2 regions of the Labrys sp. LIt4 genome follow, and region 2 is predicted to be linked to the other one. Evidence: predicted binding sites of a transcription regulator. Region 2 holds the regulator's gene; the other holds the start of a gene.
What was found. Region 2 encodes PhoB, which activates phosphate uptake and scavenging genes when phosphate is short. Its sites were predicted from a motif close to TGTCATNNANCTGTCAT; they were not measured.
Positions count from the first base shown of each region.

Region 1: J8I29_RS25520 (inorganic phosphate transporter) is a predicted target of PhoB. The motif match lies at 2,109-2,125, and genes of this name have one in related genera.

Region 1 is NZ_JAGIPY010000019.1:65,999-72,354, reverse strand. It holds gene J8I29_RS25530 (DEAD/DEAH box helicase) at 1-1,078, opposite strand, end outside; gene J8I29_RS25525 (tetratricopeptide repeat protein) at 1,568-1,915, shown strand; gene J8I29_RS25520 (inorganic phosphate transporter) at 2,176-3,774, shown strand; gene J8I29_RS25515 (copper homeostasis protein CutC) at 4,079-4,801, opposite strand; gene J8I29_RS25510 (ROK family protein) at 4,798-5,712, opposite strand; gene J8I29_RS25505 (LacI family DNA-binding transcriptional regulator) at 5,907-6,356, shown strand, end outside.
Region 2 is NZ_JAGIPY010000001.1:26,574-32,929, reverse strand. It holds gene pstS (phosphate ABC transporter substrate-binding protein PstS) at 1-724, shown strand, start outside; gene pstC (phosphate ABC transporter permease subunit PstC) at 803-1,807, shown strand; gene pstA (phosphate ABC transporter permease PstA) at 1,819-2,661, shown strand; gene pstB (phosphate ABC transporter ATP-binding protein PstB) at 2,670-3,485, shown strand; gene phoU (phosphate signaling complex protein PhoU) at 3,520-4,239, shown strand; gene phoB (phosphate regulon transcriptional regulator PhoB) at 4,253-4,954, shown strand; gene J8I29_RS00110 (DUF6596 domain-containing protein) at 5,204-6,356, opposite strand, start outside.

The DNA of each region.
Region 1 (6,356 bases), on a different contig from region 2:
GCTCGTCGCGCTCATTGGGATCGCAGAAGGAATAGGCGATGCCGCTGCGTCCGGCGCGGGCGGTGCGGCCGATGCGGTGCACATAGCTTTCCGCATCCACCGGCATCTCGAAATTGACGACATGGGTGATGTCGTCGACATCGATGCCGCGGGCGGCGATATCGGTGGCGACCAGGATGCGCGTGGCGCCGGAGCGGAAATCCTCCAGGGCCTTCTGGCGCGCATTCTGCGACTTGTTGCCATGGATCGCCGCCGAGGGGATGCCGGCCTTGTCGAGATGGCCCGAGACGCGGTTGGCGCCATGCTTGGTCCGCGTGAAGACGATGACGCGGCTCATCGCCGGATCGTTGAGCAGATGGAGCAGCAGCGAACGCTTCACCGAGGCCGGCACGTGGTAGACATGCTGGTCGATCTTGTCGACCGTCACCACTTCCGGCGTCACTTCCACATGCACGGGCTCGAGCAGGATTTCCTCGCCGAGCTTCTTGATCGCCTTCGGCATGGTGGCCGAGAACAGGAGGGACTGGCGCTCCAGCGGCGTCTCGTCGACGATCTTGAGCACGTCGCGCGAGAAGCCCATGTCGAGCATGCGATCGGCCTCGTCGAGCACCAGGATCTCCACCTTGTCGAGGCGGACCTTGCGCTGCTGCTGCAGGTCGAGCAGGCGGCCGGGCGTGGCGACCAGAATGTCGACGCCGTCGGACAATGCCTTGACCTGCGGCCCCTGGCTGACGCCCCCGAAGATCACAGCGGTGCGGAAGCCCATATGCACGCCATAGGTGCGGAAGCTCTCGTCGATCTGAATGGCGAGTTCTCGCGTCGGCGCCAGGATGAGGGCGCGCACGCCCTTAGGGCCGGCGCCGTGGCGCGACTTCGACAGGCGCTGCAGGATCGGCAGCGCGAAGGCCGCGGTCTTGCCCGTGCCGGTCTGAGCCAGGCCCATCATGTCGCGCCCTTCGAGAAGGGCGGGAATGGCCTTGTGCTGGATCGGGGTGGGATTTTTGTAGTCGGCGGCGTCAAGCGCACGCAAAAGCGGCTCGGCCAAGCCGAGCGACGCAAAAGTTACTTCGGAAGTCACATCAAATCCTTCATGCCACGCTCGTCGATCGGACGGCAGCGCGGCCACCGTCCGGGTCCGCGATCACAGCCCGTCACCCGCCGCAATGGCATGATGAGACGGTACGGCGATATCGCGACCCACGCGCGGATGGGAGCAGCGGAATGTTAGTGGGGACGGCCGGGAGGTGAGGCGCTGCTTCTCAACGAGCAAAAAACCAGCGCGCCGCGCGAACCCCCGAGCGGTCGATACAGCCGGTTGCTGCGCTTTTTGCAGCGCAAAGTCAAGGAAAAAGCAAAGCACACCGGATGGATTGCGGAATATCGACCTCTCGGCACCACCGTCGGGAAGGCGACTTCGGTACTAACGCAACGTCATGGACATTCCCTAACGTTGCTGCTCATATGCCGGCAGATTCTCTCGAGCGTGACTCGGGATTCGTGCGGCGGATGAAGAGGCCTCGCCGCAGTCCCGGCAGGTTCTGCCGAGGTGCAAAGGCGTTCCGTCAGCATGTCCGAATCCGAAACCATGTCGCCCGATGACAGCCCGGCGAGGCCCGGCGAGCAAGACCTTGACAGGGCTATTGCCGAATTCAGCAGGGCAATCGAACGCAAGCCCCACGCCATCGACGCCATTTACGAGCGGGCTCTTGCCTATCACCACAAACGGGCCTTTCCCGAGGCGATCGCCGATTATGACAGGGTGATCGCGTTGGACCCCGGCCATGCCGACGCCCTCTTCAAGCGCAGCATCGTCCACCGCCAGCTCGGCGCCTTCGACAAGGCCACCGCCGATTTCGACCGGGCCATACAAATCCTGTGGCGCCGGCAGGCGTTTTCATCCGCGAACGAGTCCTGATGCCCGGGTCGCGATGTTTGACTCACGCGTCAATGCGAGGGTAGCGAAGCAATCCAGGAGCGAAGGCCACCGCTTCTAGAAGCCCTGGATTGCTTCGCTACCCTCGCAATGACGGGCTCGGTCGGGCTTAGCATCGATGGCGTTGGCATGACCGGCCAACCTTCTTGCCTGTCGCTGCGCCAGATTAACATTTTGTCATCCAAGCTTCACGAACCCCGCCTAAGGGTCGCCAGACCATGGAAACACGGGGGTGTTTGGAGATGACGGACCTTACTTCGGGCCACAGGAGCGGCCATCCGCTCGACAGGCCGAGTTCTCTTGGCAACCTGCCCAATATCGTGATCGCCCTGATCCTGCTCGGGGGCCTGGGCTATGTCTGCTACGCACTGGTCGCCGATCTCACCGGCGCGGTGGCCGTGCCCTGGATCCTGCTCGGCCTGGCCCTGCTGATCGCCCTCGGCTTCGAATTCGTCAACGGCTTCCACGATACCGCCAATGCGGTGGCGACGGTGATCTACACCCACTCGCTGCCGGCCGAATTCGCGGTGATCTGGTCGGGCGTCTTCAACTTCCTCGGCGTGCTCACGGCGAGCGGTGCGGTGGCTTTCGGCATCATCTCGCTGCTGCCTGTGGAGTTGATCATGCAGGTCGGTTCGAGCGCGGGCCTGGCCATGGTGTTCGCGCTTCTGATCGCCGCCATCGTCTGGAACCTCGGCACCTGGTATTTCGGCCTGCCGGCCTCGAGCTCGCACACCATGGTCGGCTCGATCATCGGTGTCGGCCTCGCCAACCAGTTCCTAGCGCCGGCCGGCTCCGCCACCAGCGGCGTCGACTGGTCCCAGGCCAAGAATATCGGCCTGTCGCTGCTGATCTCGCCCCTGTTCGGCTTCTTCCTGGCCGGCGCCCTGCTGCTCCTGATGAAGGTCGTGGTGCGCAATAAGGCCCTTTATGTCGAGCCGAAGGGCAACAACCCGCCGCCGCTGTGGATCCGCGGCCTGCTGATCCTGACCTGCACGCTGGTCAGCTTCTTCCACGGCTCCAATGACGGCCAGAAAGGCATGGGCCTGATCATGCTGATCCTGATCGGCGTGGTGCCCACCGCCTTCGCCCTCAACCGCACGCCCGACATCAACTATCTCGAAACCTACAAGGCTGCTTCGACCGCAGCCGGTTCGGTCCTGGGCAACTACGTCAAGCCGGGCGTGACGGTCGCCCCCGCCGATGCCAAGGCCAAGGTCGCCGAGGCGGTGCGCACGCGCAACTGGAGCGACGAGACGACGCCGGCCCTGAAGATCTTCATCGAGCAGACCACATCCCAGCTCTCGCCCTACGGCTCGGCCGCGGCGGTGCCTGCCGGGCTGGTCTCGAACACCCGCAACGACATGTATCTGATCGGCGAGGCCCTCAAGCTGATCGACTCCAAGAAGCTGCTGCCGGTGTCGGACGCTGACCTGAAGACGATCAAGACCTATCACGTAGCCACCGACAACACGACCAAGTTCATCCCGACCTGGGTGAAGGTCGCCATCGCCCTGGCCCTCGGCCTCGGCACCATGGTGGGATGGAAGCGCATCGTGGTGACGGTCGGCGAGAAGATCGGCAAGACCCATCTCACCTATGGCCAGGGGGCCTCGGCCGAGATCGTGGCCGCGGCGACGATCGGCGCCGCCGACTATCTCGGCCTGCCCGTCTCCACCACCCATGTGCTGTCGTCCGGTGTCGCCGGCACCATGGCGGCCAACGGCACGGGGCTGCAGATGTCGACGGTGCGCAACTTGATCATGGCCTGGGTGCTCACCCTCCCGGCCTCGATGGCCCTGTCCTTCGCGCTCTTCGTGGTGCTGCGCCAGATCATCTGAAGCAGCGCATCCTGGTCGCTGGAATGGCCGCCTCCGGGCGGCCATTCCTTTAGGCTATATCTGAACCGTCACGCCGCCCCTCACCCTGTCCAGTGGATAGATGGGTAACACTTTGAACCGGATACATGGGTTACAGTCTCCCCGTAAGAACGGGGCGAGGGAGACTTCGGTGTTTCGCCTTATTCTGCAGACGCAACATCTCGCACCAAGGCGTGACATGGGACCCCCTCTCCCCGCCTCTTGCGGGGAGAGGGTAAGGGTAAGGGGCGGCTCGGCCAGGGCCGGACTTATCCATCGGCTTGATCTAGATTCCCGCCATCGCCGCCCGGAAGGCGCGGACGATGTCCGCCCTGGTGCGGCGTCGTCCGCCCACCGCAAAGCCGAGGCGGACGGCATCGGCGCTCCATGGCTCCCCTTCCGCCGAACAGGAGCTGTGCACCTCGGTGACGGGAAGCGCCGCCAGCAGCGCGGCGATATTGGCCGGCGTCAATCCCGAGCCCGGCATGATGCCGATGCGGCCCCGGGCCGCCCGGTGCAGGCGCACCAATTCGTCCAGCCCGGCGGGAGCGCCGGCCGATCCTCCCGAAGTAAGGATGCGTTCGAAGCCGAGCGCGATGGCCGTCTCCAGCGCCGCCTGCCGGTCCGGCACCAGATCGAAGGCGCGATGCAGCGTGGTGCCGAGCCCCTCGGTATGCGGATGCAGGCGCGACAGCAACGCTTCGTCGAGCCGACCACCGGGCAGGGATGCCCCCAGCACCACGCCGGCCAGCCCTGCTCCGCCCGCCGCCTCGATATCGGCCAGCATGATCTCGCCCTCCCGGGGCGAGAAAACGAAGTCGCCGGCCCTCGGCCGGATCATGGCATAGACCGGGATCGGTGCCTGGGCAGCCAGGCGCATCAGGCCCGATGACGGCGTCAACCCGCCGAGTTCGAGCGCCGAGCACAGTTCGATGCGGTCGGCGCCGCCCTCGATCGCGGCTTCGAGGCTGTCGGCGTCGGCAACGCAGATTTCGAGCAAGGCCGTCACGAGCGTTCTCCCTGATGGGCCAGGAGGGCCGCGCCGATCAGCCCGGGCTCCGGCGCGAGGGTCGAAGGTACCACCAGCGGCGCCGAGGATCGTCGCAGGATGCGATGGCGCACCGCCTCGTCCAGCCTTGCGATCAGTTCCGGCACGCTGGCGAGGCCGCCCCCGACCGGCACGATGTCGGCACCGACGATATTGATCGCAAGGGCGAGGGGTGAGGCGACGAGATCGACCTGGCAGGCCACGGTGCGGGCCGCCGCCGCATCGCCGGCCCGCCAGGCCGCGATGATCTCGGTGCTCTCGCACGCATCCCCGGTGAGATGGCGGTGCAGCCTTTCGAGGCCGCGCGCGCCGCCGACCGTGTCGACACAGCCCTTCTGGCCGCAGCCGCAGGCAAAGCGCGGGATCGCGACCGGCGGCTCGCCCGCCTCGCTCGCCACCACCGGTCCATGCCCCCATTCGCCGGCGAAACCGCCAGCGCCGGTGAGGATCCGGCCGTCGACGACCAGGCCGCCGCCGATGCCGGTGCCGATGATGATGCCGAAGACGATGCGATGCCCACGCCCGGCGCCCTTCACCGCCTCGGCCAGGGCAAAGCAGTCGGCGTCATTGGCGACGTGCACGGGCACGCCAAGCCGCTCGGCCAGGTCGGGAGCCAGCCGCCGCCCGTCGATGCAGGGAATGTTGGCGCAGGTGATGATTTCGCTGCGTGGATCGACCACACCGGTGATGGACACGGCGATATCATCGCCCGCCCCCGCCCCGCCCTGCCGCCTCAGTTGCGCGAGCGCCTGCACGAAGGCCCCGAAATCGTCGAGCGGCGTCGCAATGCGGGCAAAGGGCCTGACCTCGCCCCGCGGCGTGGCGAGGGCCGCCTTGATGGCGGAGCCTCCGATATCGAAGCAGATCGTCATTGACAGAAGAGACCTTCCAAACCGTTGTTTCCTGTATTAGGCCGTGGCGTCAGGTATGATTTCGCGTTTCCATGGAGCAAAGCGCATTTACACCCTGACGCTGCATTGCTCTAACTCTTTGGTTCGACGTGTCTTTGCGATTCTTGGCGATACGGCCAAATCGCAAAACGCTTTGGAGGAGCAGGCAAGGCCGCATGAGGCGCAAGGCAGCACCGACCATCAGCGACGTGGCCGCGCTCGCCGGCGTCTCCAGGGCCGTCGCCTCGCGCGCACTCTCCGCTTCCAAGCGGCCGGTATCCGACGCCAAGCGCGACCGCGTCCTGGCTGCGGCCGCCGAACTCGGCTATCGCGTCAACCTCCTGGCCCAGAGCCTGACCACCCAGACCGTCAATCTCGTCGCCGTCCTGGTCAACCATATCCACGATCTTTCCGATCTCGACCTGTTCGACCTGCTGCTCGCCGAGATCCAGGCGGGCGGCCGGCAGGTCATCCTGGTGCGGGTCGGCTCCACCGACAAGGTCGAGGAGTTCCTGCGCCAGGGCGTGGCCTATCATGTCGATGCCGCCCTGGTGTTCTCCGATTTCGCCGACGCGGCGACGGTGAGGCGCATGTTCCGCTCCGACCTGGTGATCATGCTCAATGGC
Region 2 (6,356 bases):
CAACCTCGAGGGCGTCAAGGCCGACGAACTCACCCTGACCGGCGAGATCATCGCCGAGATCTATCAGGGCAAGATCACCAAGTGGAACGATCCGAAGATCGCCGAGCTCAACAAGGATGTGAAGCTTCCCGACCTCGACATCGCGCCGGTCTATCGCGCCGACGGTTCGGGCACCACCTTCGTGTTCACCTCCTACCTCTCGGCCGTGAGCGAAGAGTGGAAGGGCAATATCGGCGCCGCCACCTCGGTGCAGTGGTCCGCCGGTTCGGGCGCCAAGGGCAATGACGGCGTTGCCGGCGCGGTGAAGAACACCCAGGGCGCCATCGGCTATGTCGAATATGTCTATGCCGCCAACAACGCGCTGACCACGACCAAGCTCAAGAACAAGGACGGCAAGGCCGTCAAGCCGTCGGTGGAAGCGTTCCAGGCCGCCGCCTCCAAGGCCGATTGGAAGGGCGCCAAGGATTTCGCGGTCTCCATGGTGAATGTCGGCGGCGAGACTTCCTGGCCGATCGTCTCGACCACCTTCATCCTGCTGCCCAAGGATCCCAAGGATGCCAAGCAGTCGGCCGAGGTCATGAAGTTCTTCGACTGGGCCTACAAGGACGGTGCCGCCACGGCTGAAAAGCTGCACTACATCCCGCTCCCCAAGGAGGTGATCGACACCGTTCGCACCGCCTGGAAGAGCGAAGTGAAGGCTGACGGCAAGGCCGTCTACGAATAAGCCGATCCGGCCCGGCATTGCCTCGACTGTGCAATGCCGGGCCGTTCCTTTGACCGTATCACAGGCCGGAAACTCGCTATGAGCGCCATCGCCGACACTTCGCTGGACCCCTCGGCCTCGCAGGCAAAGGTCGCGCAAGGGTCGCCCTCGCCGGGCGCCAAGACCGTGCCGGGCGCCAATCTGGATCCCATCTTCAAGGCCGCGCTCTATGGCTGCGGCGCGTTGGTGCTGATCCTGCTCTGCTCGATCGTCGTGCTGCTCTTCTATGGCGGCTGGCCTGCGCTCGCCCATTTCGGCCCCAGCTTCTACTGGTCCGCGGCCTGGAATCCCGTTACCGAAAAGTTCGGCGCGGCCGTGATGATCTACGGCACGCTGTTCACCGGTTTTCTCGCCCTGCTCATAGCCTTGCCGATGTCGTTCGGCATCGCCTTCTTCCTGACCGAGATCGCGCCGCAGAGCGTGCGTCGGCCGATCGGCATCGCCATCCAGCTCCTGGCCGCCGTGCCCTCGATCATCTTCGGCATGTGGGGCTCGCTGATCGTGGCGCCGATCCTGGCGAGCACGATCTACCCGCCGATCATCTCGGTGCTCTCCCACGTGCCCGTGCTCGGCTATCTCTTCAAGGGGCCGACCAATGGCGCCGGCATGCTCACCGCCGGCATCATCCTCGCCCTGATGATCATCCCCTTCATCACCGCGATGTTCGTCGAAATCCTCGAATCCGTGCCCGCCATGCTGAAGGAATCGGCCTACGGCGTCGGCGCCACCACCTATGAGGTCTTCCGCAACGTCTCGGTGCCCTATGGCCGCACGGCTCTGGTCGGCGCCGTCATGCTCGGCTTCGGACGCGCCCTTGGCGAGACCATGGCGGTGACCTTCGTGATCGGCAACGCCAACCGCATATCGGCGTCGCTGTTCTCCTCCGGCGCCACCATCGCTTCCACCATCGCCAACGAATTTCCGGACGCCCCCGCCGGCTCCCTGCGCAGCCAGTCGCTGCTGGAGCTGGGCTTCGTGCTCTTCGTGATTTCCTTCATCGTGCTTGCGATCTCCCGCATGCTCGTGCGCACCAACGCCAAGTAAGGGAGAATATCATGGCCAATATCGTCCATAGCAGCTCCCGCCTCGCCCGCCGCCGCACCGTCGACTATCTCTACAAGGCCGTTTCCACCGGCTTTGCCGCGGTCTCCCTGCTGGCGCTCGCCTGGATCCTCTACACGCTGCTGCGCGAGGGTCTGCCGTCGCTGACGCTCGACCTCTTCACCAAGGACATGGCCGATGGCGGCCTGCGCAACGCCATCGTCGGCTCGCTCACCATGGTGCTGCTGGCGCTGCTCCTTGGCGCCCCGATCGGCATCATGGCCGGGACCTTCCTCGCCGAAGCCGGCCGTGGCAGCAAGTTCGCCGACGCAGTGCGCTTCATCAACGACATCCTGCTCTCTGCGCCATCGATCCTGATCGGCCTGTTCGTCTATCAGATGATCGTGGTGACGACCGGCGGCTTTTCCGGCTGGGCCGGCGTGGTCGCCCTCGCCATCATCGTGCTGCCGGTGGTGGTCCGCACCACCGAGGACATGCTGGCCCTGGTGCCGATCAGCCTGCGTGAGGCCGCGTTCGCATTGGGATCGCCCATGTGGAAGGTCATCATGTTCGTGACCTGGCGCTCGGCCCGCACCGGCATCGTCACCGGCATCCTGCTGGCGCTGGCCCGCGCCGCCGGCGAGACGGCACCGCTGCTGCTCACCGCCTTCGGCAATTCCAACTGGTCGCTCGACCTCGGCAAGGCTTTCGCCAGCTTGCCGGCCGCCATCTACCAGCTCGCGCCCTATCCCGATCCCAAGGCCGTCTCGGTGGCCTGGAGCGGCGCCCTCCTCATCACCGCCGGCGTGTTGGCGCTCAACATCCTGACCCGCTTCGTGCTCGCTCCCAAGAAATGAGTGCTCCCATGTCCGCTCCCCCCCAAGCCTCCATCGCGGTTGCCGAACGCCCCCTCGTCGATCCGGCTGCGACCGTGAAGCTCAAGGTCGAAAACCTCGACTTCTACTATGGCGAGAAGCATGCCCTCAAAGGCATCAATCTCGACATGATGGACCGCCACGTCACCGCCATGATCGGCCCCTCCGGCTGCGGCAAGTCCACCCTGCTGCGCGTGCTCAACCGCATGTACGACCTCTATCCGGGGCAGACCGCCAAGGGCCGCGTGCTGCTCGACGGCCAGAACGTCATCGGCAAGGAGATCGATCCGGCGGTGCTGCGCGCACGCATCGGCATGGTGTTCCAGAAACCCACGCCCTTCCCGATGTCGATCTATGACAACATCGCCTTCGGCGTGCGCCTGCATGAGTCGATCTCCAAGGCGGAGATGGACCAGCGCGTCGAATGGTGCCTCACCAAGGCCGCCTTGTGGAACGAAGTGAAGGATCGCCTGCACGCTTCGGCGCTCGGCATGTCCGGCGGCCAGCAGCAGCGCCTGTGCATCGCCCGCACCATCGCGGTGAAACCCGAAGTCGTGCTGCTGGACGAACCGACCTCCGCTCTCGATCCGATCTCGACCGCCAAGATCGAGGAACTGATCGACGAATTGAAGCGGGACTTCACCATCGTCATCGTCACGCACAATATGCAGCAGGCGGCGCGTTGCGCGGATGTCACGGCCTTCTTCTATCTGGGCGACCTCATCGAGGTCGGCCAGACCAACAAGATGTTCACCACCCCGAACGACAGCCGTACGCAGGACTACATCACCGGCCGCTTTGGCTGATCCCCGGCCAGCGTCGAATTCATTTGGAGGCGGCATGTCCGACCATATCGTTACATCCTTCGATCAGGAACTGCGCGAACTGCGCAACATGATCGCCGAAATGGGTGGCTATGCCGAAAAGAGCGTAGCCGACAGCGTCGAGGCCCTGCTCAAGCGCGATACCCAGCGCGCCAAGGCGGTGATCGAACTCGACGCCGCGATCGACAAGCTGCAGCGCCAGGTCGAGGACCGCGCCATCCTGGTGATCGCCAAGCGCCAGCCACTGGCGCTCGACCTGCGCGAGATCGTCTCGGCCCTGCGCGTGGCCAACGACCTCGAGCGTATCGGCGACCTCGGCAAGAACGTCGCCAAGCGCGTGGTGGCGATCCATGGCCATATCCAGCCGACGCAGCTCTTCGGCGGCTTCGATCACATGGCCGATCTGGTACTCGAGCAGCTCAAGCAGGTGCTCGATGCCTTCGCCCAGCGCAATGTCGACGAGGCCCTCTCCGTCTGGCGTTCCGATGGCGAGATCGACGCGATGTACACCTCGCTGTTCCGCGAATTGCTGACCTATATGATGGAAGATCCGCGCAATATCGGCTTTTGCACCCATCTTCTGTTCTGCGCCAAGAACATCGAGCGCATCGGCGACCACGCCACCAACATCGCCGAGACGGTCCATTATCTCGTGACCGGTGAATCGCCGGCCGGCGAGCGGCCCAAGGCGGACAACAGCACCGATCTCGTCGACCTTCCTGTGCCGGCTAAATAACAAGGGATAGGCCATGCCTCCCAAAGTTCTGATCGTCGAGGACGAAGAAGCGCTGACCCTGCTGCTGCGCTACAATCTCGAAGCCGAAGGCTATGAGGTGGACAGCGTCGCACGCGGGGACGATGCCGAAATCCGCCTGCGCGAAAGTGTGCCGGACCTGGTTCTGTTGGACTGGATGCTGCCGGGCCTGTCCGGTATCGAGCTGTGCCGCCGCATCCGCATGCGGCCGGAGACGGAACGCCTGCCCGTGATCATGCTCACGGCGCGCGGCGAGGAAACCGAACGCGTGCGCGGCCTCGCCACCGGCGCGGACGACTATGTCGTCAAGCCCTTCTCCGTGCCCGAGCTGTCGGCCCGCGTGCGCGCCTTGCTGCGCCGGGCCAAGCCCGACCATGTCGCCTCCCTGCTCAAGGCGGGCGACATCTCGCTCGACCGCGAGACCAAGCGCGTCCATCGCGGCAATCGCGAGATCCGCCTCGGCCCGACCGAATTCCGCCTGCTCGAATTCCTGATGCAGGCGCCGGGCCGGGTGTTCGCGCGCGAACAGCTGCTCGACAGCGTCTGGGGACGGGACGTCTATATCGACGAGCGCACGGTCGACGTGCATGTCGGGCGTCTGCGCAAGGCGATGAACCGCACCCGCGAGATCGATCCGATCCGCACCGTGCGCGGCGCCGGCTATTCCTTCGACGAGACCTTCGCCAAGCAGTCCTGAGGGCGGTTTGCGGGGCATTGCCCACTCGCTTCGTTTCGCAAAGCCTGCGCGACGTAGAGAGTAATAGCAGTACGCTTTGAATTCGACTCATCGAACGTCATTGCGAGCGAAGCGAAGCAATCCAGGAGCCCCGAACTCCAGGCCTGCGAGTTGCTGGATTGCTTCGCCTTGCTCGCAATGACGGGCCGGGATTTCGCGATTTGGTGTAAGGGTGAGCCTCAGTGTCCGGCCTGCTCCCCCGCTCCGCGATCACGCCCCCAGATCCGCCTGCCGCCGCTGCAGATAGCGTCGGATGGCGGGGTCGCTCTCCAGGCCGATCGCCCGCGAATAGGCGTCGCGGGCGTCCTGCGGCCGCGCGGCCCGCGCCAGCAGGTCCGCCCGCGCCGCCCAATAGGGCTGGTAGTCGGCGATACGCCGGTCGCGAACGACCTCGTCGAGCGCGGCAAGGCCTGCCTCCGGCCCATCCAGACGTGCCAGGGCCACGGCATGGTTGATCGCGGCGACCGGCGAGGCCGTCAGCAGCACCAGTGCCTCGTAGAGGGTCGCGATCGCCGCCCAGTCGGTGGTTGCACAGATGCGCCGATGCGCATGAGCCGACTGCAGCGCTGCTTCGAGCTGATAACGCCCGATCCGCCCGGATCGGCCGGCCTCAGCCAGCAGGGCTTCCGCCTCCTCGATGAGAACGGCATTCCACAGCGACGTATCCTGCTGCTCAAGCGGGATATAGTCGCCCGACCTGCCGCGGCGGGCCTCCCGGCGCGCCTCGGCATGCAGCATCAGGGAAAGCAGGCCGAGCACCTCCGGCTCGTCCGGCAGGAGCGAGACCAGCAGCCGGCCGAGCCAGATGCCTTCCCCCGACAGATTGCGCTCGCGAGCCTGGGCGCCCTCCGGATCGGCCCAGCCCTCGGCATAGACGGCGTAGACGGCTTCCAGCACCGCATCGAGACGGCCGGGCAACTCATCGGGCTCGGGAATGCTGAAGGGAATGCGGGCCTGCTTGATCTTGAGCTTGGCGCGCACCAGCCGCTGGCTCATGGCCGCCGGCGAGACCAGGAAGGCGCTGGCGATGGCCCCGGCATCGAATCCCAATGTCGCCTGGAGGATCAGCGGCGCGCGCACGGACACATCGAGCGCCGGATGGGCGCAGGCGAACATCAGGCGCAGGCGCTCATCGGGAATGACATGCCGCTCGCCCTGCCCCGAGGCGAGGGTTTCGATATGGTGGATAACCTCGTTCGCCTTCTCGCCGCGCAACTTGGCGCGGCGGGCGGCGTCGATCTGCCTGCGGCGAGCCGTCGTCAGCAGCCAGGCCTCGGGGTTGGCAGGCACTCCGCCCGCCGGCCAATGCTCCAGGGCTGCCGCAAAGGCGTCGGCCAGGGCGTCCTCCGCGCCCGCAATGTCG